DNA from 3 places in the Paraburkholderia sp. BR10954 genome. Region 2 is predicted to be linked to each of the others. Evidence: predicted binding sites of a transcription regulator. Region 2 holds the regulator's gene; each other region holds the start of a gene.
The links. Region 2 encodes LexA, which represses DNA repair genes until DNA is damaged. Its sites were predicted from a motif close to ACTGTATNNNNATACAGT; they were not measured.
Positions count from the first base shown of each region.

Region 1: AB4Y34_RS13550 (ATP-dependent helicase) is a predicted target of LexA. The motif match lies at 3,642-3,659, and genes of this name have one in related genera.
Region 3: recA (recombinase RecA) is a predicted target of LexA. The motif match lies at 1,687-1,704, and genes of this name have one in related genera.

Region 1 covers NZ_JBFRCK010000007.1:183,523-191,433, forward strand. Annotated here, with positions in the region: gene AB4Y34_RS13535 (AzlC family ABC transporter permease) at 1-13, shown strand, start outside; gene AB4Y34_RS13540 (AzlD domain-containing protein) at 10-333, shown strand; gene AB4Y34_RS13545 (DUF4088 family protein) at 660-1,427, shown strand; gene AB4Y34_RS13550 (ATP-dependent helicase) at 1,458-3,596, opposite strand; gene AB4Y34_RS13555 (hypothetical protein) at 3,719-3,982, opposite strand; gene AB4Y34_RS13560 (hypothetical protein) at 4,074-4,592, opposite strand; gene AB4Y34_RS13565 (RNA-binding S4 domain-containing protein) at 4,951-5,169, shown strand; gene AB4Y34_RS13570 (MATE family efflux transporter) at 5,471-6,886, shown strand; gene AB4Y34_RS13575 (bile acid:sodium symporter family protein) at 7,223-7,911, shown strand, end outside.
Region 2 covers NZ_JBFRCK010000025.1:65,157-73,067, reverse strand. Annotated here, with positions in the region: gene AB4Y34_RS28570 (sulfate/molybdate ABC transporter ATP-binding protein) at 1-92, opposite strand, end outside; gene cysW (sulfate ABC transporter permease subunit CysW) at 93-1,097, opposite strand; gene cysT (sulfate ABC transporter permease subunit CysT) at 1,094-1,990, opposite strand; gene AB4Y34_RS28555 (sulfate ABC transporter substrate-binding protein) at 2,152-3,198, opposite strand; gene lexA (transcriptional repressor LexA) at 3,509-4,159, shown strand; gene AB4Y34_RS28545 (hypothetical protein) at 4,282-4,626, shown strand; gene AB4Y34_RS28540 (DUF2939 domain-containing protein) at 4,746-5,363, shown strand; gene AB4Y34_RS28535 (universal stress protein) at 5,436-5,903, opposite strand; gene nodI (nodulation factor ABC transporter ATP-binding protein NodI) at 6,243-7,157, shown strand; gene AB4Y34_RS28525 (ABC transporter permease) at 7,177-7,911, shown strand, end outside.
Region 3 covers NZ_JBFRCK010000004.1:274,681-282,591, forward strand. Annotated here, with positions in the region: gene recX (recombination regulator RecX) at 1-501, opposite strand, end outside; gene recA (recombinase RecA) at 509-1,585, opposite strand; gene AB4Y34_RS08700 (response regulator transcription factor) at 1,840-2,646, shown strand; gene AB4Y34_RS08705 (sensor histidine kinase) at 2,656-4,194, shown strand; gene AB4Y34_RS08710 (MFS transporter) at 4,424-6,082, shown strand; tRNA gene AB4Y34_RS08715 (tRNA-Met) at 6,169-6,245, shown strand; gene AB4Y34_RS08720 (MFS transporter) at 6,309-7,520, opposite strand.

The DNA.
Region 1 (7,911 bases), on a different contig from region 2:
GGCGACGCGATGAACTACGTCGTTCTGATCGTCGGCATGGCCGCGATTACGTGGTTGATCCGCGCGGCCGTGTTCGTGCTCGGCGAGCGCCTCGTGTTCCCGCCGCTGATGCGCACCGCGCTCAGCTTCGTGCCGGTCACCGTGCTGACCGCGATCATCGTCCCGATGGCCGTGTCGCCGCACGGCAACAACGCCGAGTTGACCTGGCGCAATCCGCAGCTGGTCGGCGCGCTCGCCGCGATCGTCGTCAGTGCCGTGACGCGCAGGCCGCTGCTGACGATCGCAGTCGGTCTCGTCGTGTTCTTCGTGTGGCAGTGCGTGGTGCTGAAGTAAGCGCGCCCTTTCTCCACGCTCATCGACTCGTCAGCGGTCCGTCGACGCATCGCGGACCGCGCCCCCCTCTCCCAGCGGCAGCGAGGCGCGCAAGCGCCCGAAGCCTCCCTCCAAAGCCCGCAACCGTCGCCGGGCCGCCCTCAAGTTTCCCGCCACCCCGCCGATATGCAGTCGAGGTCCGCTCATCGGGAGTCGTCCCGTTGGTTACGCGGCAACAGCTTGAAATCGAGCGCGTCGGCAGCCGGCGTCGCGTCGCCTCGGTCCGGGAGTGACCGGGCGATCGTGCGACGGCGCGCCGCGCGCGGCCGCATTAAACGGGATAACACATGGGTCAAATCACCCTGAAACTGAAGGACGAGACCGTCGCTTCGCTGCGCAAAGACTTCGAGGCCTTTTTGCGGGTCTCGCTGAAGCTCGATCCGCAGTTCGCGACGCCGTCGTTCGAAGATTTCTTGCGCGCGAAGCTGCTCGACAACATGGTGCCGCTCACCGAGCACGCGGTGCAGCGGATGCTGCAAGGCGGCCAGTACGCGTGGGCCAAACGCACGCTCGACAAGGAGTTTCCCGACGTCGTGTCGATCCTGATGCGCCAGGCGAGCGAGTTCGGCTTCGGTTTCGCGGCGCGCTCGGAATGGACGCCCGAGGAGCTCACCAAGCAATGCCGCGACTGGGCCGCCGCGATCGTCAAGGAAGCGGAAGGCGACGCGACGCTGGTCGATCCGCTCGCCGCGCAGATCAAGAGCACGGTGCAAGACATCCAGGCGCTCGAGGAAGTGATGCAGACGCCGGCATGGCGGCTGGTCGAATCGCTGCGCCAGCGCGTCTACGAGGCGAAGATCGCGTGCGAGACGAGCGTCGGCAGCACCGCGCGCGAGAAGCTCGGCGAACTGCGTGGGCTGTTGCGGCTCGGCATTTCGCACGGCACGTTCCAGAAGCAGGAAGCGCAGCAGATCATGGAGTATCTGCGGCTTTTGAAGCCGGAGATTTTCGTCGAGGAGCCGTACGACGTGTTCTCGCGGCTCGCGGCATGGCTGCGCAATTTCTTCGTGCCGCCGCCTCCGGTCGCGCAGCAACAGCAGCGGCAGCCGCGTTGAGCTTCGACTGACCCGAGCGGCGCCAGCCGCTCAGTCCCACATCTTCCTGAGCTTCGCCGCGATCTCGATCCTGGCCTGCGCGGCCGCCGCGAGCCCCGCCGCGCTCGGCGCGCTCGCCACCGGCACGCGCGGCCATGCGTACGCGTCGAACAGCGGCAGCATCGGCGTGGCGATGAAGCGCGTGCGCGACGCCCACACATGGCGGTCGCCCAGATGGGTCTGGTTGTGCACGTAAAAGCGCTGCGGCACGACGATATGCAGGTCTTCCTTCGCGCGCGTCATCGCCACGTAGAGCAGGCGCCGCTCCTCGTCGATTTCCTCGTCGCTGCCGGTGCCCAGATCGGACGGAATACAGCCGTCGACGCCATTCAGCACGAACACGTTGCGCCACTCCTGGCCCTTCGCCGAATGGATCGTCGACAGGATCAGGTAATCCTCGTCGATCAGCGGCACGCCGGATTCGTCGCTGGTGGCGTCGGGCGGATCGAGCGTCAACTCGGTCAGGAAGCGCTCTCGCGACGGATAGGTACCCGCAATGCTTTCCATCTGCAGCAGGTCCGCGTGACGGATCGCGGCGTCCTCGTGATTGCGCTCCAGATGCGGCTCGTACCAGCGCCGCACCATCTCGAACTCGGCGGGCCACGGCGTTTGCCGGCCATACACGCTCGACATCAGCTTGACGAACGGATGCCAGTCTTCCTGCGCCCTTGCGGGCGCCGCAAACGCGGCCAGCACACCGCCCGCGGTCGCGACCGGATCGCCGCCATCCGCGCGCGCGACGATGTCATCGAGCACCTTCGCCGCGGTGGCCGGACCGACGCCCGGCAGCAGCTGCACGACGCGAAAGCCGGCGACGCGGTCGCGCGGATTCTCGGCCCAGCGCAGCACCGCGAGCACGTCCTTCACGTGCACCGAGTCGAGAAATTTGAGCCCGCCGAATTTGACGAACGGGATGTTGCGGCGCGTGAGCTCGATCTCGAGCGCGGCGCTGTGATGCGCGGCACGGAACAGCACCGCCTGCGACTTCAGCTTGACACCCTGCTCGCGGGCTTCGAGCACCTGCTCGACGACGTAGCGAGCTTGCGCGGCGTCGTCGGCGACCGTGACGAGGCGCGGGCGCTGCGCCGACGCCTTGTCGGTCCACAGATTCTTCGTGTAGCGCTCGCTCGCAAGTTCGATCACCGCGTTCGACGCGGCGAGAATCGGCTCGGTGGAGCGATAGTTGCGCTCGAGCGTGACCTGCTTCGCGGGCGGCTCGAACTGCGCGGGGAAATCGAGGATATTGCGCACGGTCGTGCCGCGAAACGAATAGATCGACTGCGCGTCGTCGCCGACCACGGTCAGGCCGCGGCCGTCCGGCTTCAGCGCGAGCAGGATCGACGCCTGCAGGCGGTTGGTGTCCTGGTATTCGTCGACCAGCACATGGTCGAAGCGCGCCGACAGATCGGCCGCGATGCTGGGCTCGGCGGCCATGTGCGACCAGTAGAGCAGCAGATCGTCGTAGTCGAGCACGCTCTGCTTCTGCTTGGCGTCGACGTAGGCGGCGAACAGCCTGCGCAGATCGTCCTCCCATTCGCGACACCACGGAAACGCGCTGTCCAATACCTGTCCGAGCGATGCACCGGTGTTGACGACGCGCGAGTAGATCGCGAAGCAGGTGCCCTTCGCCGGAAAGCGCCGCTCTTTCGCGGACAGTCCGAGTTCGTGGCGCACGAGGTTCATCAGGTCGGCGGAGTCTTCGCGGTCGTTGATCGTGAACGCGGGCGCGAGGCCGATCAGATCCGCGTATTCGCGCAACAGCCGCGCGCCGACGCTGTGAAACGTGCCCGCCCACGTCAGCCCTTGCGCGAGCGCGGCGCGTGCACCGACGGTGGTGGCCGCGGCGCCGGTGATGCGTGTCACGCGGCGGGTCATTTCGAGCGCCGCGCGCCGCGAGAAGGTCAACAGCAGGATGCGCTGCGGATCGGCGCCCTTCACCACCAGATTAGCGACGCGATGCGCGAGCGTGTTGGTCTTGCCGGAGCCCGCGCCCGCGATCACGAGCAGCGCGCCGGGCAGCGCGTCTGGCGTGTCGGTCCCGTATTCGACGGCTTCGCGTTGAGCGTCGTTGAGCTTGGCGAGCCAGGCGGCGGTATCGAACGACGGAGCGGATTCGGCGACGGTGGACACTGAGCGGTTTTTGCGGATTGGATGGATTTTCAGGATGCGACGCATACTGTATATCCATACAACCCAATGCGACAAGCGCCCCTTTTTTGGGGCGCCTGCCTGGCGGTTTACGCCGCGCGCTACTACTGCTTCTTCGCGTCCTTCACGTTGGCCTCGGCGGCGGCCTTGTCGGCATCGGCCTGCGCGTCGGTTTTGGTCTTGTCCGCTTTCGCCTGTGCGACCGCGGCTTTCTTGTCGGCCTTCGCCTGCTCTTTCGCGGCCTTCTTGTCCGCGTGCGTGGCGGGCGCCGAAGCCGGGTCCGCGGTCTGCGCGAGCACGGCCGATGACAGGCAAGCCGCGATCAGCGCGGCGTAAATGCGGGTTCGGCTGGAACGGTCGATGTTCATCTGGGTTCTCCGTGAGGCACAGCTTGCAAAGTGACAGACGCCCGCGGCGCGCGAGCCTCGCCGACCCACGCGCCGCGGCATCCAGCAGGGCTTAATGCTTGACGTCCGCGCCGTCGGTCTGCGCGGCAGCCTGCCCTTCCATCTCCATCTTCATTTCGTTGTTGGCGCTCTGTTTGTCCGCCTTCTGGTTCAGCTTCGCGCCGCGCACCTGCTCCTTGTACTGGTCCTTCGCGGCCTTCTGCTCAGCCTTCAATTCCGCCTTCGAGGACTTCTTCGCCGCGCGATACTCGGCGTTGGCCTTCGCGTCGGCGTCGCGCTTCTGTACGAGCGGGTCGGTCGAGCCCGAAGCCGTCAAACGGCCCGGCGGCGGCGCGGCGACGCCTTGCGCGGCGGGCGCGCCCGGGACTTGCTGCATGCCTTGCGCCGACGGCGGGGCCTGCATGCCTTGGGCGCCGGCCGCGGACGGCGGCGCCATCTCGGCGGCCCCTTGGCTCTGGATCTGCGCCTGACCACCGATGCCTGTTGCCGGCTGCGCGGTCTGCGCGACGGCGGCCGTCGCGGCAAAAACGGTGAGGGCGGTACCGATCAGGAGCGTACGAATCTGGGTCATGGCTATCCTCTCTAGACTTAGTTGTGACACGGGCGGACTCTCTGGCGTCGTGCTGACGGAATGGCCCACGCGCCCCCGCCCGGTCTATGCGTCGCTGGATGGGTGGCCGCGGAGCGATCCCGGAATACCAGCGGGCTTTGCTGCTGAGGTGCACTTTAGGAGTGGAATCCATCCGGCGCGACCAGCGTTACGCAACGTTTCACTCTCCACAACTGAATAACATCTACTTTCATTTGCTTGCGTAATGGCTCGCTGGATGCATCCGACACAGGCGAGACGGCCCCGCGCCGACGCGCCGCCGTGCACTTGCTTTATGATGCGAACCCCCAACGCGACCCGTGCCCAAGGTGAAAACGTCATGCCCAATCTCAATTTCACGCTGACCGGCGAGTACGTCGAACTTCACAATCTGCTGAAGATCACGGGCCTCGCGGATAGCGGCGGTTCCGCGAAGATGATGGTCGCGGACGGCGCCGTGATGGTCGATGGCCGGGTCGAGACCCGCAAGACCTGCAAGATCCGCGCGGGCCAGGTCGTGTTGCTCGGCGACACGCGGATCGCGGTCCACGAAGGCTGACGCCACTCCGGACATTCGCAGGACGCCGCGCACCGGAACTGTGCGTTGTCCATCGACATCGCCCGGGCGAGGCAATAAGCTGTCGGTTTCGACAGGTAAACGACGCACCGCGCCACGGGCGAGGAATGGCTGACCGGCTCGCCGCCGCGCCGCGGATTTTCCCGCCCGCCGCCCCGCTGCCCCGCCGCTGCCCCGCCCGTCGGAGCGCGGCGCGATGCAATGCGGCGCCGCTTGCGCCCGCCTCTCGCTGTCGCCACTGCGGTTGCCGCCGCAGTTGCCAACTTTCGCCGCCAGGCATTCGATGACTCAACCCAGCTTTGCCCACGCGGCCAGCCGGCCGCCGACCCTATCCCGCCACGCGGCCGACACCGCGCGGCTCGCCGCGCCGCTCGCGATCGCGCAACTGTCGCAGATGGCGATGAGCGTGACCGACACGATCCTGCTCGGCTCGCTGGGCCCCGACGCGCTCGCCGCCGGCGGCCTCGGCGCGAACCTCTTTTTCGTCGTCGTCACGCTGCTGCAGGGCGTGCTGACGTCGGTCAGCGTCAGCGTCGCGCACGCGCGCGGCGCGCAGGACGACGGCCGCGTGCCGCATATCTACTGGACCGGTTTCTTGCTGTCGGTGCTGCTGGCGGTGCCGGCGTTCATTCTGTTGTCGTTCGCGTCGCACATCCTGCTCGCGTTCGGCGAGCCGGGCCTGCTCGCGCACAACGTCGGCCAATACGCGGCGGTGCTGCGCTGGGGCGCACCCGCGAGCCTGATCGGCGTCGGCCTGATGCGCTCGTTCCTGCCGGCGATCGGCGCGGCGCGGCGGCTGCTGTGGGTGTCGATCGTGAGCGTCGGCGTGAACGGCTTTCTGAACTACGGGCTGATTCACGGCGCGTATGGGCTGCCGCGGCTCGGCTTTCTCGGCTCGGCGGCCGCGACCACGATCACCGTGTGGCTGACCGCGCTCGTGCTGATGGCGCTGCTGCATCTGCGGCCGCGCTTCCGGCATTTCGTCGTCGCGACGCGGCCGAAGCTGCCGCTGATGGGCGAGCTGTTCGGCATCGGTTGGCCGGTCGCGATCACCTACGGCGTCGAGTCGACGCTGTTCCTTGCCACCGGCCTGATGGTCGGCCTGCTCGGCGAATCGCAACTGGCCGCGCATCAGATCGCGCTGAACGTCGCGTCGGTCGCGTTCATGGTGCCGCTGTCGATCGGCCAGGCGGCCAATGTGCGAGTCGGCTACTGGGCCGGCGCCGGTCAGCCGCTCGCCGCGCGCCACGCGGGCTTCGTCGCGCTCGCGCTCGGCGTCGGCTTCATGTCGATGTCGGGTCTCGTGCTGATCACCGCGCCGCATTGGATCGTCGGCCTGTATCTGCATCTCGACGATCCGGCCAACGCGCCGACCATCGCGCTCGCCAGTTCGCTGCTCGGCGTGGCGGCGATCTTCCAGATCGTCGACGGGATGCAGGCGGTGGGCTCCGGCTGTCTGCGCGGCCTGAAAGACACCCGCATCCCGATGATCGCCGCCGCGTTCGGCTACTGGGTGATCGGCTTTCCGACTGGCTATCTGCTCGCGTTTCACGCCGGCCTCGGCGCGCGCGGCTTGTGGTGGGGGCTGGCGGCAGGTCTCGCGAGCGTCGCGCTGCTGATGACACTGCGGTTTCACAAGCTGAGCGGCCGGCAACCGCCGACGGTGGCGTCAATCACACCGCCCGCGCGCTCGGTCTGAGCGGCGCAGCGGCAAGTCTCAATCCTGAAGCACTCACTGTAAAAGGTAAAATGCCCGCCGCTGCACGCGAGCGCTAACCCGCGCTCACGCGCCAGGAACCGCACGACGGCGCGCCTCACCAAGGCAAAAGCCGGACTGGCGCCGCCGGAGCACCCACCATTGCCCGCGACGCGTGCGGCTTCGATTGGCCGCCCGTGTTTGCCGCGCTTTCGCCACGGCGCTTGCCGTAGCCGCTTCACCCGCTTCGGCGCGACGAACGCCGCAACGCCAGCCGACACCCGGCCGCGCCGCGGCCCCCGCTTTCTCGCGATACAACATAACCAAGGACCACCCGCCATGCTTGCCCGCGTCACCCGCCTGTTCCCGCTCTGGGCCGTGCTCGTCTCGGTCGCCGCGTACTTCTCGCCGGCCTCGTTTTCCGGCGTCGCGCCGCACGTCACCACGCTCCTCACGATCATCATGCTGGCGATGGGCGTCACGCTGTCGGCCGGCGATTTCCTGCGCGTGTTCACGCGCCCCGCGCCCGTGATCGCCGGCATCGTGCTGCACTACCTCGTGATGCCGCTCGCCGCATGGGTCATCGCGAAGGCGCTGCGCATGCCGCCCGACCTGACCGCCGGCATGGTGCTGGTCGGCAGCGTTGCGAGCGGCACCGCGTCGAATGTGATGATTTATCTCGCGCGCGGCGACGTCGCGTTGTCGGTGACGATCAGCGCGCTGTCGACGCTCGTCGGCGTATTCGCGACGCCGCTGCTTACGCGCCTTTACGTCGACGCGTCGATCGCCGTCGATGTGCACGGCATGCTGATGAGCATCCTGCAGATCGTCGCGCTGCCGATCGTCGTCGGTCTCGTCGTCAATCATCTGTTCGGGAAGCTGGTGCGCAAGATCGAACCGATCCTGCCGCTCGTGTCGATGATCGCGATCGTGCTGATCATCGGCGCGGTAGTGAGCGGCACGCAGAAGAGCATCGCGTCGGTGGGCTTCCTCGTGATGGTCGGCGTCGTGCTGCACAACGGCATCGG
Region 2 (7,911 bases):
ACGAGTTCGCCCGGCGGAAAGTCGAGCGACACGTTGTCGAGCGCGACGAAATCGCCGAAGCGCTTTTGCAGGTTACGAACGGTGATACCCATTTACAGCTCTCCTTGCTTGAGCGGATGTCGCTGCGACGCAGGCGTGGCGTTGACGAAAAACGAATGAGAAGCGGACTGCGCGCTATTGGCCTGTGACGCACCGGCCGGCGCCGGTCCCGCATGCGCGGGCACCTCACGCGCCGCCGACAGTTCCGCCGACATATGACGCTCGGCCAGCAGCTTGAGCCCCAACGTGACCAGTGCCAGCAGCGCAAGCAGCGAGGCCACGGCGAACGCGGCCGAGAAGTTGTACTCGTTGTAGAGGATTTCGACGTGCAGCGGCATCGTGTCGGTCTGCCCGCGAATATGGCCGGACACCACCGACACCGCACCGAACTCGCCCATCGCGCGCGCATTGCACAGAATCACGCCGTACAGCAGGCCCCACTTGACGTTCGGCAGCGTCACACGACGGAACGTCTGCCAGCCCGATGCGCCGAGCACGTGCGCGGCTTCTTCCTCGTCGTTGCCCTGCGCCTGCATCAACGGAATCAGTTCGCGCGCGACGAACGGGAACGTGACGAAGATCGTCGCGAGCACGATGCCCGGCACCGCGAAGATGATCTGCACGTTGTGATCTTCGAGCCACGGGCCGAACCAGCCCTGCGCGCCGAACATCAGCACGTAGATCAGACCGGAGATCACCGGCGACACCGAAAACGGCAGATCGATCAGCGTGGTCAGCAGTGCCTTGCCGCGGAAGTCGAACTTCGCGATACACCACGACGCCGCGAGGCCGAACACGAGGTTCAGCGGCACAGCGATCGACGCGGTGAGCAACGTGAGCTTGATCGCCGACAGCGCATCCGGATCGGCGAGCGCTTCGAAGTAAAAGCGCAACCCCTTATTCAGCGCCTGATAGAACACCGCGGCGAGCGGCACGACCAGAAACAGCGCGAGAAACAGCAGTGCGACGCCGATCAGCAGCCAGCGCACGACGGGCGGTTCGCTGACCGGATCGGGGCGACGCGCACCGCTCGCCGGGTTGGTCGGAAGACGGCTCATTGCACACCCCCACCGATTGCCGCGACGCTCGTGGCCACGGGCGCCGGCCCCGCATTGCCGCGGCTCGTGCGCCGCTGCAGCCACCACTGCAGCGTGTTGATCAGCAGCAGCATCAGGAACGACACGACCAGCATCACGACCGCGAGCGCCGTCGCGCCCGCATAGTCGTATTGCTCGAGCTTCGTGATGATCAGGAGCGACGTGATCTCCGACTTCATCGGCACATTGCCGGCGATGAAGATCACCGAGCCGTATTCGCCGAGCGCGCGCGCGAAGGCGAGCGCGAAGCCGGTCAAGAGCGCCGGGAACACGGCCGGCAGCACGACGCGGCGAAACGTGAGCCAGCGCGACGCGCCGAGGCACGCGGCCGCCTCTTCCTGCTCGCGCTCGAACTCCTCGAGCACCGGCTGCACCGTGCGCACGACGAACGGCAGGCCGATGAACGTCAGCGCGACCAGCACGCCGACCGGCGTGAACGCGATCTTGATGCCGAGCGGCGCGAGGAACTGGCCGATCCAGCCGTTACCCGCATACACGGCCGCGAGCGAAATGCCCGCGACCGAGGTGGGCAGCGCGAACGGCAGATCGACGACCGCATCGACGATGCGCTTGAACGGAAACGTGTAGCGCACCAGCACCCACGCGACGAGAAAGCCGAACACCGCGTTGATCAGCGCGCCGCCGAGCGCCGAGAAGAACGTCAGCCGATACGACGCGAGCACGCGCGGCGACGCCACCGCGCGCACGAACTGGTCCCAGTCGAGCGTCGCGGTTTTCAGAAAGGTCGCCGCCAATGGAATCAGCACCACGAGGCTCAAATAAGCCACCGTGATGCCGAGTGTCAGGCCAAAGCCGGGCAATGCGCTCGGCTTGCGGAAGGTCAACGTGGTCATGCTGGATACTCGTTCATGGTTGATGCTCGCGCGGTTGTTCGTCTTGCGGTGTTGCGGTACTGCGGTACTACCGCCCTGCTGGCCACCGGGTCCAGGTTAGCCGAAAGCGCGCCCATTGGGCGCGCCCTTGTTGCCTGTGCCCGTGCTCCAGGCGATGGTTGTTACTGCGGCTGATAAATCGAATCGAACACGCCGCCGTCCGCGAAATGGGTCTTCTGCGCGTTGGTCCAGCCGCCGAACGAATCGTCGATCGTGTACAGCTTCAGCTTCGGAAACTTCGCGGTCAGATCGGCCGGCACCTTGTTCGAACGCGGACGATAGAAATTGCGCGCGGCGATCTCCTGCCCTTCCTCGCTATACAGGAAGTTCAGATACGCGTCGGCCAGCTTGCGCGTGCCGTGTTTGTCGACGACCTTGTCGACCACCGCGACCGGCGGCTCGGCCAGGATGCTCACCGTCGGCACCACGATCTCGAACTTGTCCGGACCGAACTCCTTCACCGACAGAAACGCCTCGTTTTCCCACGCGATCAGCACATCGCCGATACCGCGCTGCACGAAGCTGGTGGTCGCGCCGCGCGCGCCCGAATCGAGCACGCCGGCGTTCTTGTACAGCTTGCTGACGAACTCCTTGGCCTTCTGGTCGTTGCCGCCCGGCTGATGCTCGGCGTACGCCCACGCGGCCAGGTAGTTCCAGCGCGCGCCGCCCGAGGTCTTCGGATTCGGCGTCACGATCGACACGCCCGGCTTCACCAGATCGTCCCAATCCTTGATGTGCTTCGGGTTGCCCTTACGCACCAGAAACACGATCGTCGACGTGTACGGCGATGCGTTGTCCGGCAGACGCTTCTGCCAGTTCTTGTCGACGAGCCCCTTGTTCGCGATGGCGTCGATGTCATATGCGAGCGCGAGCGTCACGACGTCGGCCTGCAGACCGTCGACCACCGAGCGAGCCTGCGCGCCCGAGCCGCCGTGCGACTGCTTGAAGGTGACGGCTTCGCCGGTCTTGGCCTTCCATTCTTTGCCGAATGCCTGATTGATGTCCTGATACAGCTCGCGCGTCGGATCGTAGGACACGTTCAGCAGCGTGGTGTCGGCGTGCGCGACGCCGCTTGCGCCAAACATGCCGAGCGTACCCGCCGCGCCGACGGCAAGCGCCGTGATCACTTTTCTGGTTCGAGCCGCGAGCCCCGTATGCCGATGGTCCATTTCAATATTTCTCCGCGTGATGTCCGCTGCTGAGCGTCTGGTGTTGTTTTGCGTCGCGGTCACGTGCACATGAGCGCTAACCGGAAGCCAGTCTATCGAAGGGCTTTCATCATTAAAAATAATGTTTCTTCATTTTTTAATGCTCAAAAGTGGTAACGGCAGACGCGCCGGCTGTTCAGACGTGGAAATCGTCGTCATGTCGCCGATAAACGACGCCCCAGCGCGCCCCTTGCGTCGAACTTAAAGTAAAGCTTGAAATGCGCCGAATACTGTATAAAAATACAGTCACCTGTTCATACATACAGTGGCCATGACCAAACTCACCGCACGACAGCAGCAGGTTTTCGATCTGATCCGCCGCGCGATCGAACGCACCGGCTTCCCGCCCACTCGCGCGGAAATTGCCGCCGAACTCGGTTTCAGCTCGGCCAATTCCGCGGAAGAGCATCTGCGCGCGCTGGCGCGCAAGGGCGTGATCGAACTCGCGGCCGGCGCGTCGCGCGGCATCCGCCTGCTGTCCGGGCAGGAGGATGCGCCGCACCAGTTCACGCTGCCGCATGCGGGCCTGATGCAGTTGTCATTGCCGCTGATCGGCCGGGTCGCGGCGGGTAGCCCGATCCTCGCGCAGGAACATATCTCGCAGCACTACGCGTGCGACCCGGCGCTGTTCTCGAGCAAGCCCGACTACCTGCTGAAGGTGCGCGGCCTGTCGATGCGCGACGCCGGCATTCTCGACGGCGACCTGCTCGCGGTGCAAAAGCGCAGCGAAGCGAAAGACGGCCAGATCATCATTGCGCGGCTTGGCGACGACGTGACGGTCAAGCGTCTGAAGCGCCGGCCGAACGGCATCGAACTGATCGCCGAAAACCCCGACTACGACAACATCTTCGTGGAAACCGGCAGCGCGGATTTCGCGCTCGAAGGGATCGCGGTCGGGCTGATTCGCCCCAGCGAGTTCTGATCTTTATTGCCGGAACGCTCGCGCCGGTTTGTCCGAACCAAGCCGCATTAACGCCCGCATTAACGCCCGCATTAACGCCCGCATTACGCCGCGCATTCAAGCCGCATCGTCTGGAGAGACTCATGGAACGCCTTGCCCGCCTGCTGCCTTTTCGCCAGTTCGGCCGTCTGCGCCATCTGCGCAAGCTCACGCCTTGCGCGCCGATCGAGGCGCCCGCGGCGCGCACGCCGTCGCTGTTCGACGTGCCTGCCGAAGCTTGCGGTCTGCCGTCGTCGTTGCCGGCGTTTGCGCGCGTATCGCTGAATTCGGCGCTGAATATCGCGGAGCCCGCGCGCCGCGCTCCGGTGCGGGTCTATCATGGACCGTCGCGACTGATCATGGTCGGCACGGTCGACGCCGTATGCCGTATGATCGATCGTTGCATAGCCGACGAAGCCAACGTGCACGGCGCGGTGTTCGAAGCCTGAGCGAATTCTGAGCACGCATGCAATAAGCACTTCGGATGTTCAGAGATTCGCGTGGGATGGGATCGTTTCGACCTCGCCGTGGTCGACGTTAGATCATCACTGACGTGGAGTCCCATTCGATGACCATTCCGAAACGCACACAGGGCAGCGCCACCCGGCCGCTGCTGATCACGCTGATCGTGGTGATCGTGATTGCCGCGCTGGGGTTTATTTACGCGTCACCGTATCTCGCGGTGAACAATCTGAAACGCGCGGCAGACGCGCGTGATGTGCAAACCGTCAATCAGTACGTCGACTTCCCTGCGCTGCGCGATAGCCTGAAGCAGCAGGTGGGCGCGATGCTGACGCGCCGCCTCGAAGCGGATGCCGGCAACAAGATGGCCACGATCGGCGCGGTGATCGGCGTGACACTGATCGGCCCGCTCGTCGATGCCTATGCGACACCCGACGGCGTCGCGGCACTGCTCAACGGCATGCCGCCGCGCGGCACACCGGGCGAGCAACCGGCAGCACCGCCAGCCGCAGGCGGCGAAGCGCCGGCCGCATCGGCCGCGGGCGACACCACCATGCACGCAAGCGCGCCGCCGCCCGGGCGTCAAAGCACGGCCGGCTATCGGAGTCTCAACGAGTTTGTGGTCACGTACCGGCGCGGCGAAGGCAACGCGAACTATTCGGCCATCTTTCGTCGCGAAGGTCTGGTCACGTGGAAGCTCGCGGCGATCAATCTGAACGAGTGAGGGTTCAAGCCGTGAACTGCGGAGATGCGCGGGCTGGCCATTGGAGCCAGCCGCGTGTCAGGTTTGTTCCTATTACGCCGCGGCCGCCTGCTGCTGCTCCTGCGCGGACGAGCATGCCACCAGAATGCTGCACGACACGCGGTCGAGCAGCGGCGTGTTGCCCGCCCCCATCCACCACCTCGACAAACCGGTCCGGCAGCGATGTCCCACCACCACGAGGTCGACGTGCAACTCGTTGGCAAGATTGGCGATCTCGTCGATCGGATGACCGAATGCGAAATGCCCCTGCGCGTTCACGCCTCGCTCGGTCAGCCAGTTCACGCCCTCCTGCAGAATTTCGCGGGCCGTTTTTTCGAAGCTTCCGCAGGCCACATCGGTCAATAAGCCCGCGCTTTGCGCGATGCTGGAACGCATGTCTACTACCGACAGCAGATGCGTTTCCGCCTTCAGGTCCAACGCCAGATCGGCGCCGCAACGCAGGGCTTTGCGGCCTTCGCGCGAGCCGTCGTAGCACAACAGGATTTTCTGGTAGCTCGCCATCTGTCTTCTCCCATTCGCGCGGAAAGCGCGGTCTGAATCAATCATGGTGCGCCGCAATTCAGCTTGCAAGGGATGGAAAACGCTAAGTGCATAGTCGGTGCGTGCTGAAGCCGTCTGCACAAGCGTTGGGCCACCTGGAGCAGTGTTCGCACACGTTTGCGGCACCGCAAAACTTCGTATGCGAACGCATCGCATCCCATGCATTACGCGTTCCCGGACACCCGCTCGCGTCAGTGGCCGATACCCTAGAATAGGCGGCCTGTGCGCAATGCGTGCGTCGCAGGTATGTTGTGTGTCTTGCGCGTACGTTATGTCTTCTTCCGGAGCCTCGCTCGAGTCATGCCCGCAGCCCCCATCGAATTCCATCAGGTCAGGAAAAACTATGGCGAAAAAACGGTCGTCGACGGATTGTCGTTTCATGTGAACACCGGCGAATGCTTCGGGCTGCTCGGCCCCAACGGCGCCGGCAAGACCACGACGCTGCGCATGCTGCTCGGCATCGCGGCGCCCGACGCCGGCGCGATCCGCCTATGCGGCGAACCGATCCCTGGCCGCGCGCGCCTCGCGCGCTCGCGCGTGGGCGTGGTGCCGCAGTTCGACAACCTCGATCCCGATTTCACCGTGCGTGAAAATCTGCTCGTGTTCGGCCGCTACTTCGGTCTGAGCGCCGCGCAGTGTCGCGCGGCGGTGCCGGGTCTGCTCGAATTCGCCCGCCTCGAGCACAAGGCGGACGCACGCGTGAGCGAACTGTCGGGCGGCATGAAGCGGCGCCTCACGCTGGCGCGCGCGCTGATCAACGATCCCGACGTGCTGATCATGGACGAGCCGACCACCGGTCTCGACCCGCAAGCGCGCCATCTGATCTGGGAGCGACTGAGATCGCTGCTCGTGCGCGGCAAGACCATCCTGCTGACCACGCACTTCATGGAAGAAGCCGAACGGCTCTGTCATCGACTGTGCGTAATCGAGGAAGGACGCAAGATCGCAGAAGGCGCGCCGCGCGAGCTGATCGAGTCCGAGATCGGCTGCGACGTGATCGAGATCTACGGTCCCGATCCGTTTGCATTGCGCGACGAACTCGCGCCGCTCGCCGAGCGCACCGAGATCAGCGGCGAGACACTGTTCTGTTACGTGAACGACGCGCAGCCCGTGCATATGCGCCTGAAGCAGCGCGCGGATTTGCGCTATCTGCATCGGCCGGCGAATCTCGAAGATGTGTTTCTGCGGCTCACCGGCCGCGAAATGCAGGACTGAACCCGCAGCGAGAAACTTGATGGACGCACGCACTTACGAAACCCAAGAAGGCACGCCATCGGCGCAAGAGCCGTTCGGCGCCTTCCCTGCCAATGCCACGAACTGGATCGCGGTATGGCGCCGCAACTATCTGGTGTGGAAGAAGCTCGCGATTGCGTCGATGTTCGGCAACCTCGCCGATCCGATGATCTATCTGTTCGGTCTCGGCTTGGGGCTCGGGCTGATGGTCGGGCACGTCGACGGCGTGTCGTATATCTCGTTCCTCGCGGCGGGCACGGTGGCGTCGAGCGTGATGATGTCGGCTAGCTTCGAGTCGATGTATTCGGGCTTTTCGCGCATGCACGTGCAGCGAACGTGGGAGGCGATCATGCATACGCCGCTCACGCTCGGCGATATCGTGCTCGGCGAGGTAGTGTGGGCCGCCAGCAAATCGGTGTTGTCGGGAGTGGCGATCATGCTGGTGGCGGGCGCGCTCGGCTATGCGAGTTTTCCGTCGATGCTGCTCGCGCTGCCGGTCATCGTGCTGGCCGGTCTCGCGTTCGCGAGCCTCGCGATGATCGTGACGGCGCTCGCGCCGTCGTACGACTTTTTCATGTTCTATCAGACGCTCGTGCTCACGCCGATGCTGCTGCTCTCCGGCGTGTTCTTTCCGATCTCGCAGCTGCCCGGCCCCGCTCAAGCGGTGACCGCCGCGCTGCCGCTCGCCAATGCGGTCGATCTGATGCGCCCGGCGATGCTCGGCCGGCCGATGGAG
Region 3 (7,911 bases), on a different contig from region 2:
CCGGTGAACCAGACTTTCCGCGAAGCGCGAGTCCGATAGCCAGTTTTCGGCTTCCAGCGCGTCAAGCACCGTGTCGAGCGAATCGGTTTCCTCGACGTAGGGCTTCAGCTTGCGCGCGAGTTCGGCGCGGCTATATTCGCGACGCGACAGATAGCCGAGCGCCCGTGCTTTCAGCGAACGGGCTGGGCGTTGGGATTTTCTGCTGTCGTCCTGGTCGGCCTGCCCCGGCTTCACTTCGTCGGCCTGGCGACGCGAACGGCTGTAGGTGACTTCGGAGGGGGGGCGGGAATCGCGCCCGGAGAAATCCGGGCTGGACGATGCTGCAGGGGATGCAGACCGTGTACGCTGCGGACCGCGGCCTGCGGCCCGGTCGTGTGCGTCGAACGATTCGAACGGATCGAATGGATCGCCGGAATCTGGCGATCCATCCGCCGTGTCGCGCGGGCCGTCCGGGTAGCGTCCAGAGTCGGAACCGGACAGCGGCCGGCCTTTGCGTATCACGTGATGCTTACTCTTCTTCGTCCGCGACTTCAGCGTCCGCGCCAGTCACGGCGTCCGCCATCGCGGTGACGCCCAGCGATTCGCGGATACGATTTTCGATTTCGCGAGCGATGTCCGGATTTTCGCGCAGGAATTCACGCGCGTTGTCCTTGCCCTGACCGATCCGCTCGCCGTTGTAGCTGTACCATGCGCCAGCCTTGTCGACGATCTTCGCCTGCACGCCGAGGTCGATGATTTCGCCCTGACGCGAGATGCCCTCGCCGTACAGGATGTCGAAGATCGCTTCGCGGAACGGCGGCGACACCTTGTTCTTGACGACCTTCACGCGCGTTTCGTTGCCGATCACTTCGTCGTTCTTCTTGATCGAACCGATGCGGCGAATGTCCAGACGCACCGACGCGTAGAACTTCAGCGCATTACCGCCCGTGGTGGTTTCCGGGTTGCCGAACATCACGCCGATCTTCATGCGGATCTGGTTGATGAAGATCACGAGGCAGTTCGTGCGCTTGATCGTGCCGGTCAGCTTGCGCAGTGCCTGCGACATCAGACGCGCCTGCAGACCCGGCAGCGAGTCGCCCATTTCGCCTTCGATTTCCGCCTTCGGCACCAGCGCCGCCACCGAGTCGATCACGATCATGTCGATCGAGCCCGAGCGCACCAGCGCGTCGGCGATTTCGAGCGCCTGCTCGCCGGTGTCCGGCTGCGAGACCAGCAGGTCGGCGACGTTCACGCCGAGCTTGCCCGCGTATTGAATGTCCAGCGCGTGTTCCGCGTCGATGAACGCCGCGGTGCCGCCGAGCTTCTGCATTTCGGCGATGACCTGCAGCGTCAGCGTGGTTTTACCGGACGATTCCGGACCGTAGATTTCGACCACGCGGCCGCGCGGCAATCCGCCGACGCCCAATGCGATGTCGAGGCCGAGCGATCCGGTGGAGACCACCTGGATGTCTTCGACTGCCTCACCTGCGCCGAGCCGCATGACCGACCCTTTGCCGAACTGCTTTTCGATCTGCGCGAGCGCGGCGGCGAGAGCCTTGCTCTTTTCAGCAGTCAGTCCAGCCGAGCCTTTCTTGCTTTCTTCCATGAATCGTCCTTTGCTATGATGAACGGCGTCTGAGGCAGGTGTGCACCCGTGGTTTCACTCGAATTGAGCGGAGCCTGCAGGACATCACACGAAACTCAGATACTGTATAAAAAAACAGTGGTTTTGGCAAGCGCGATTATGATGCGAACGCGCATTTTTACTGTCGCGTCGCCCCCACTACCCACAATAATGTTCGGAGACCGCTGCGCGCCGGGGCAAGCCCCACGGTGCCGGCAAAGCCAGGCTGGCGCACCATGCGAATTCTGATTGCCGAAGACGACAGCATACTCGCGGACGGTCTGGTTCGATCACTCCGCCAATCGGCCTATGCGGTCGATCACGTCAAAAGCGGCGTAGAAGCCGATACCGCGTTGTCAATGCAGACGTTCGACCTATTGATCCTCGATCTGGGCCTGCCGCGCATGTCCGGGCTCGAGGTGCTGCGCCGCCTGCGCGCGCGCAATTCGAACCTGCCCGTGCTGATCCTGACCGCCGCAGACAGTGTCGACGAACGCGTCAAAGGCCTCGACCTCGGCGCCGACGATTACATGGCCAAGCCCTTCGCGCTGAACGAACTCGAAGCCCGCGTGCGCGCGCTGACGCGGCGCGGTGCCGGCGGTGGCCCGACCGTCGTGCGGCATGGCTCACTGTCGTTCGATCAGGTGGGCCGCATCGCCTATGTCAATGACCAGGTGATCGATCTGTCCGCGCGCGAGCTCGGTCTGCTCGAAGTGCTGCTGCAACGGATCGGCCGGCTGGTCTCGAAAGAGCAACTGGTCGACCATCTGTGCGAATGGGGCGAGGAAGTCAGCAACAACGCGATCGAAGTCTACGTGCACCGGCTGCGCAAGAAGATCGAGCCGAGCGGCGTGCGCATCATCACCGTGCGCGGGCTCGGCTACTGCCTGGAAAAAGCGGCGCCGCCGGCGAATGCGAACACGCCCGCCGCCGCTGCCGGCTCCGAGCCGCAAACGGCACAAGCGGCACAAGGGGCACAAGCGGCACCACCATCCACCCCGCCGTCGTCTGCCGCGATGCCGGCGAGCCATCACTACAAATAGAGGCCAGCGATGTCCGCACGCGCTGATCGCGCCACGGCGCACGCGGCGGACCTCGACGAGGCGCGCGACGCGCGCTACGCCAACCCGTTCGCCCCGCCCGACGAAACCGAAGCCGCCGCCGAAGCGCGTCCGCGCTCCCTGTTCGGCGAGATTCTCGACTGGATGCTCGCGCCGCTCCTGCTGCTGTGGCCGATGAGCCTCGCGGTCACCTATCTGGTCGCGAAGTCGATCGCGAACGGCCCGTTCGACCGCGCGCTCGAAACCGACGCCTATGTGCTCGCGCGCCAGATCCATCCGGTCAACGGCGTCGCGGAGCTGTCGCTGCCCGAGTCGACGCGCGATTTCCTGCGCGCCGACAACGTCGACAGCGTGTTCTTCCAGGTGCTCGGCACGCGCGGTGAGCTGGTGGCCGGCGAGCGCGACATGCCGCTGCCGCACGAGGAGGACCGCCCGCCACCGGGCCTCGTCGAATTCCGCGACGACGTGCTGCGCGGCAATGACATCCGCGTCGCGTATACGACCGTCGAGTTTCCGCAGACGCCGGGCGCGCAGCCGGTGCTGGTGCAGGTCGCCGAAACGCTCGACAAGCGCAGCCAGCTCGCCAACGACATCATCAAGGGCGTGATCCTGCCGCAGTTCGTGATCCTGCCGCTCGCGATCCTGCTCGTGTGGTTCGGGCTGTCGCGCGGGCTGGAACCGCTGCATGCGCTGCAGGCGCATATCCGCGCACGCCGGCCGGACGATCTGTCGCCGCTCGAAGCGCGCCGCGCGCCGCCGGAAATCGAGCCGCTCGTCACGTCGTTCAACGATCTGCTCACGCGCCTCGAACAGAACATGGAGCTGCAAAAGCGCTTCATCGCCGACGCCGCGCATCAGATGAAAACGCCGCTCGCCGGGCTGCGCACGCAGGCCGAGCTTGCGCTGCGCCAGAACGCGTCGGCCGAGGTGCATCGCTCGCTCGAACAGATCGCGACCAGTTCCGAGCACGCCGCGCGGCTCGTCACACAGCTGCTCGCGCTCGCGCGCGCGGAGAACCGTCGGTCGGGGCAGATCTTCACGCCGGTCGAACTCGGCGAGCTCGCCCGCAGCGCGGTGCGCGAATGGGTGCAGGCGGCGCTCGCGAAGCAGATGGACCTCGGCTACGAAGCACCCGACGAGCCGGTCGAAGTCGCTGGCAATCCGGTGATGCTGCGCGAAATGCTGTCGAATCTGATCGACAACGCGATCCGGTATACGCCGGCGGGCGGCCGCATCACCGTGCGCGTGCGCCACGACGCCCCGGCGCGGCTCGTGCATCTGGAAGTCGAGGACACCGGGCTCGGCATTCCGGCCAGCGAGCGCTCGCGCGTGGTCGAGCGCTTCTACCGGATTCTGGGCCGCGAGGGCGACGGCAGTGGCCTCGGTCTCGCGATCGTGCGCGAGATCGCGGCGATGCACGGCGGCGAGCTCGCCATCGACGACAACGTCTACCAGGAGTCGCCGCGACTCGCCGGCACCTTGGTGCGTGTCAGCTTGCAGGTGCTCGAACGGGGGCGGGACTTACCCTAACACGGCCGCATTGTCAGCTTGATCGTCAGCGTGTTTTTGAGATATTTCAGCGCGGATTGCGCAAATATCGCCGCACAATGACCGAAATTGATTGCCTGTTCGCCGGTTTACCGGACTACCCCAGGTTTTGGCGTCGAGTCAGAACGCCGTAAGTTTCCACTCCAATAATCGGTTGCACGGGGACGCCTGCGCTGGCGATCCGTGTGTATATCAATATTGGAGACGACATATGGCTACCGTTGGCGGGCAACTCTCGCACGCGCCGATGACGCGCGATGAGAAGCGGGTGATCTTCGCATCGTCGCTGGGTACGGTTTTCGAGTGGTACGACTTTTATCTGGCCGGCTCGCTTGCGGCCTTCATCAGCAAGAGCTTCTTTTCCGGCGTCAATCCGACCGCGGCGTTCATCTTCACGCTGCTCAGCTTCGCCGCGGGCTTCGCGGTACGGCCGTTCGGCGCGATCGTATTCGGGCGGCTCGGCGACATGGTCGGGCGCAAGTACACGTTCCTGATCACGATCATCATCATGGGCCTGTCGACGTTCCTCGTCGGCTTCCTGCCGGGCTATGCGGCGATCGGCATCGCTTCGCCGGTGATCTTCATCGCGATGCGTCTGCTGCAGGGTCTCGCGCTCGGCGGCGAGTACGGCGGCGCCGCGACCTACGTGGCCGAACACGCGCCGGCGAACCGCCGCGGCTTCTACACCGCGTGGATCCAGACCACCGCGACGCTAGGCCTGTTCCTGTCGCTGCTCGTGATCCTCGGCGTGCGCACGTTCATGGGCGAGGACTCGTTCGGCGCCTGGGGCTGGCGCATTCCGTTCGTCGTGTCGATCCTGCTGCTCGCGGTGTCGGTGTGGATCCGTCTGCAACTGCACGAGTCGCCGGTGTTCGAACGCATCAAGGCCGAAGGCAAGACCTCGAAGGCGCCCCTCTCCGAAGCGTTCGGCCAGTGGAAGAACCTGAAGGTCGTGATTCTCGCGCTGCTCGGCCTGACGGCCGGCCAGGCTGTCGTGTGGTACACGGGCCAGTTCTACACGTTGTTCTTCCTCACGCAGACCCTGAAGGTCGACGGTTCGAGCGCCAACATCATGATCGCGCTCGCGCTGCTGATCGGCACGCCGTTCTTCCTGTTCTTCGGCTCGCTGTCGGATCGCATCGGCCGCAAGCCGATCATCATGGCCGGGCTGCTGATCGCCGCGCTGACGTACTTCCCGCTGTTCAAGGCGCTCACGCACTACACGAACCCGGCGCTCGAAGCCGCGACCGCGAAGTCGCCGATCGTCGTGATCGCCGATCCGGGCGAGTGCTCGTTCCAGTTCAACCCGGTGGGCACGGCTAAGTTCGTAACCTCGTGCGATATCGCGAAGGGCGCGCTGTCGCGAGCCGGCCTGAACTACGACAACGTCGCGGCGCCGGCCGGCACGATCGCGCAGATCCGAGTGGGTGATACGGTCGTCAACACGTTCGACGGCCGCGCCCCGGATGCGAAGGAGCAAGCCAAGGCCTTCGAGAAGACGCTCGCCGCAACGCTGAAGGCTGCCGGCTACCCGCCGAAGGCCGATCCGGCTCAGATCAACTGGCCGATGAGCATCGTGATCCTGACGATCCTCGTGATCTACGTAACGATGGTCTACGGTCCGATCGCGGCGATGCTGGTCGAGATGTTCCCGACGCGCATCCGTTATACATCGATGTCTCTGCCGTATCACATCGGCAATGGCTGGTTCGGCGGCTTCCTGCCGGCGACCGCGTTCGCGATCGTCGCGGCGCGGGGCAACATCTACTCGGGGCTCTGGTATCCGATCATCATCGCGGTGATCACCTTCGTGATCGGCATGCTGTTCGTGCGCGAAACCAAGGACTCGGATATCTACGCAAAAGATTGAGCGGACCGCCAGTCTGGGCTATCTGAAAAAGATGTGCGCCGGGGGTTGACAGCCTCCGGTTGCCCCAGCATAATCTCGCTTCTTTCGGCGAATTAGCTCAGTCGGTTAGAGCGACGGAATCATAATCCGCAGGTCCGGGGTTCGAGTCCCTGATTCGCCACCAGCTTCAAGAAAAAGCCGCTGTCCCACAAGGACAGCGGCTTTTTTGTTTTTCACCGCTGCCACGTCAACTCAGGTCGTTGCCCGATCCGGCCGGTGTCTGGTGAAAGAGAAGCGCCACGACGGTCATCAGCCCGAAGGCCGCCCCCGCATAAAACGTCATGGCTGCACCCACACGTTCCCACAACTGACCTGCGATAACGCTCGAAACCAGCGTCACGATGCCGCTCAGCAGATTGAAGAAACCAAACGCAGTCCCACGCAAATGCGCTGGCGCCGTGTGCGCGACCATCGTGGCGAGCAGGCCTTGCGTCATCCCCATGTGCAGCCCCCAAAGCGCTACCCCGACGACGACCATGCTCCAGTGGGTGCCGTGTGCCAGCACGAGGTCGGCGCCGATCAACACGACCAGACCACCGATCAGCAGCCGCGTATGACGCATCGTGTCCGCGAGCTTCCCGAACGGATAAGCGGACAGCGCGTAGACCACATTCATTGCCACCATGACCAGCGGAACGAGCGCAATCGGTACGCCGCTGCCCATCGCACGAAGAACCAGGAAAGCCTCGCTGAATCGCGCCAACGCGAACACAGCCCCTATCCCTACGACCCACCAGTAGTCCAAACCAAGGTCCTTGAGACTCTGCCACCGCACTGGGTTGCTTCTTTTGGCAAGAGGCTCGTGCTCAGGCTCCGTGATACCGAACGCCAACAGCGCGACCGCGAGCACGCCGGGAATGACGGCAAGCCAGAACGCAAGCCGAAAATTATCTGCCCAGATCAGCATGATGAGAACCGCCACCAGCGGTCCGAGAAACGCACCGACCGTATCGAGCGATTGGCGCAGGCCGAAGGCCGCGCCACGCAGGTGCTGCGGCGTGACATCTGCAATGAGCGCATCGCGAGGCGCACCACGAATGCCCTTGCCGACACGGTCGATGACGCGCGCCGTCACCACGACTCCCACCGACGACGCAATGGCAAAAAGCGGCTTGCTCATCGCGCCGAGCGCATACCCGGCTACGGCGAGCCACTTTCGGTTGCCGAGGTAGTCGCTTAGCGTTCCCGAAAACACCTTGACGATTTGGGCCGTGGCCTCCGCGACGCCTTCGATGAGCCCAATCGCGCCGGCCCCGGCCCCAAGGCTCGCCAACAGAAACATCGGCAGCAGGCTGTGGATGATTTCGGATGAGATGTCCATGAAAAGACTCACACATCCTAGGACCCACACGCTGCGTGGAATCTGCCGCACGGCATTGACTTGCGATTCGTTTCGCATTCGATAGGGATGGCGTCAAATAACGCGGTCGAAACGGCACGGTCGCATGCGAGCGCTAGCGCAACTTGCTACGACCGCTCCATCTTATCTGGCATCGCTGAATCTAATACCCCTGTGGCGCGTCACCGATGGCGGCGCAAGAATTGCTGACGAAGTGTGGGAAATGCCCAGCGCTGGGTTCGGCTCGTTCATCGCGATTGATGGAACGAACGACGAGCAGCAGCGTCGCAGAGTATGGGTAGTGAAGCGCCGCCGGTTTCGTTGGCAGCTCCGTCTCTTGAGAGAATAGCGCCCCGAGAAAGTCTGGCAAGTTCTCTCCGGAGGTTCAACGCGCGTCCACAATGCAGAACCTGGCAGGCTTCCTTCCGCAATTCCGTCGCAACTTCGAGGA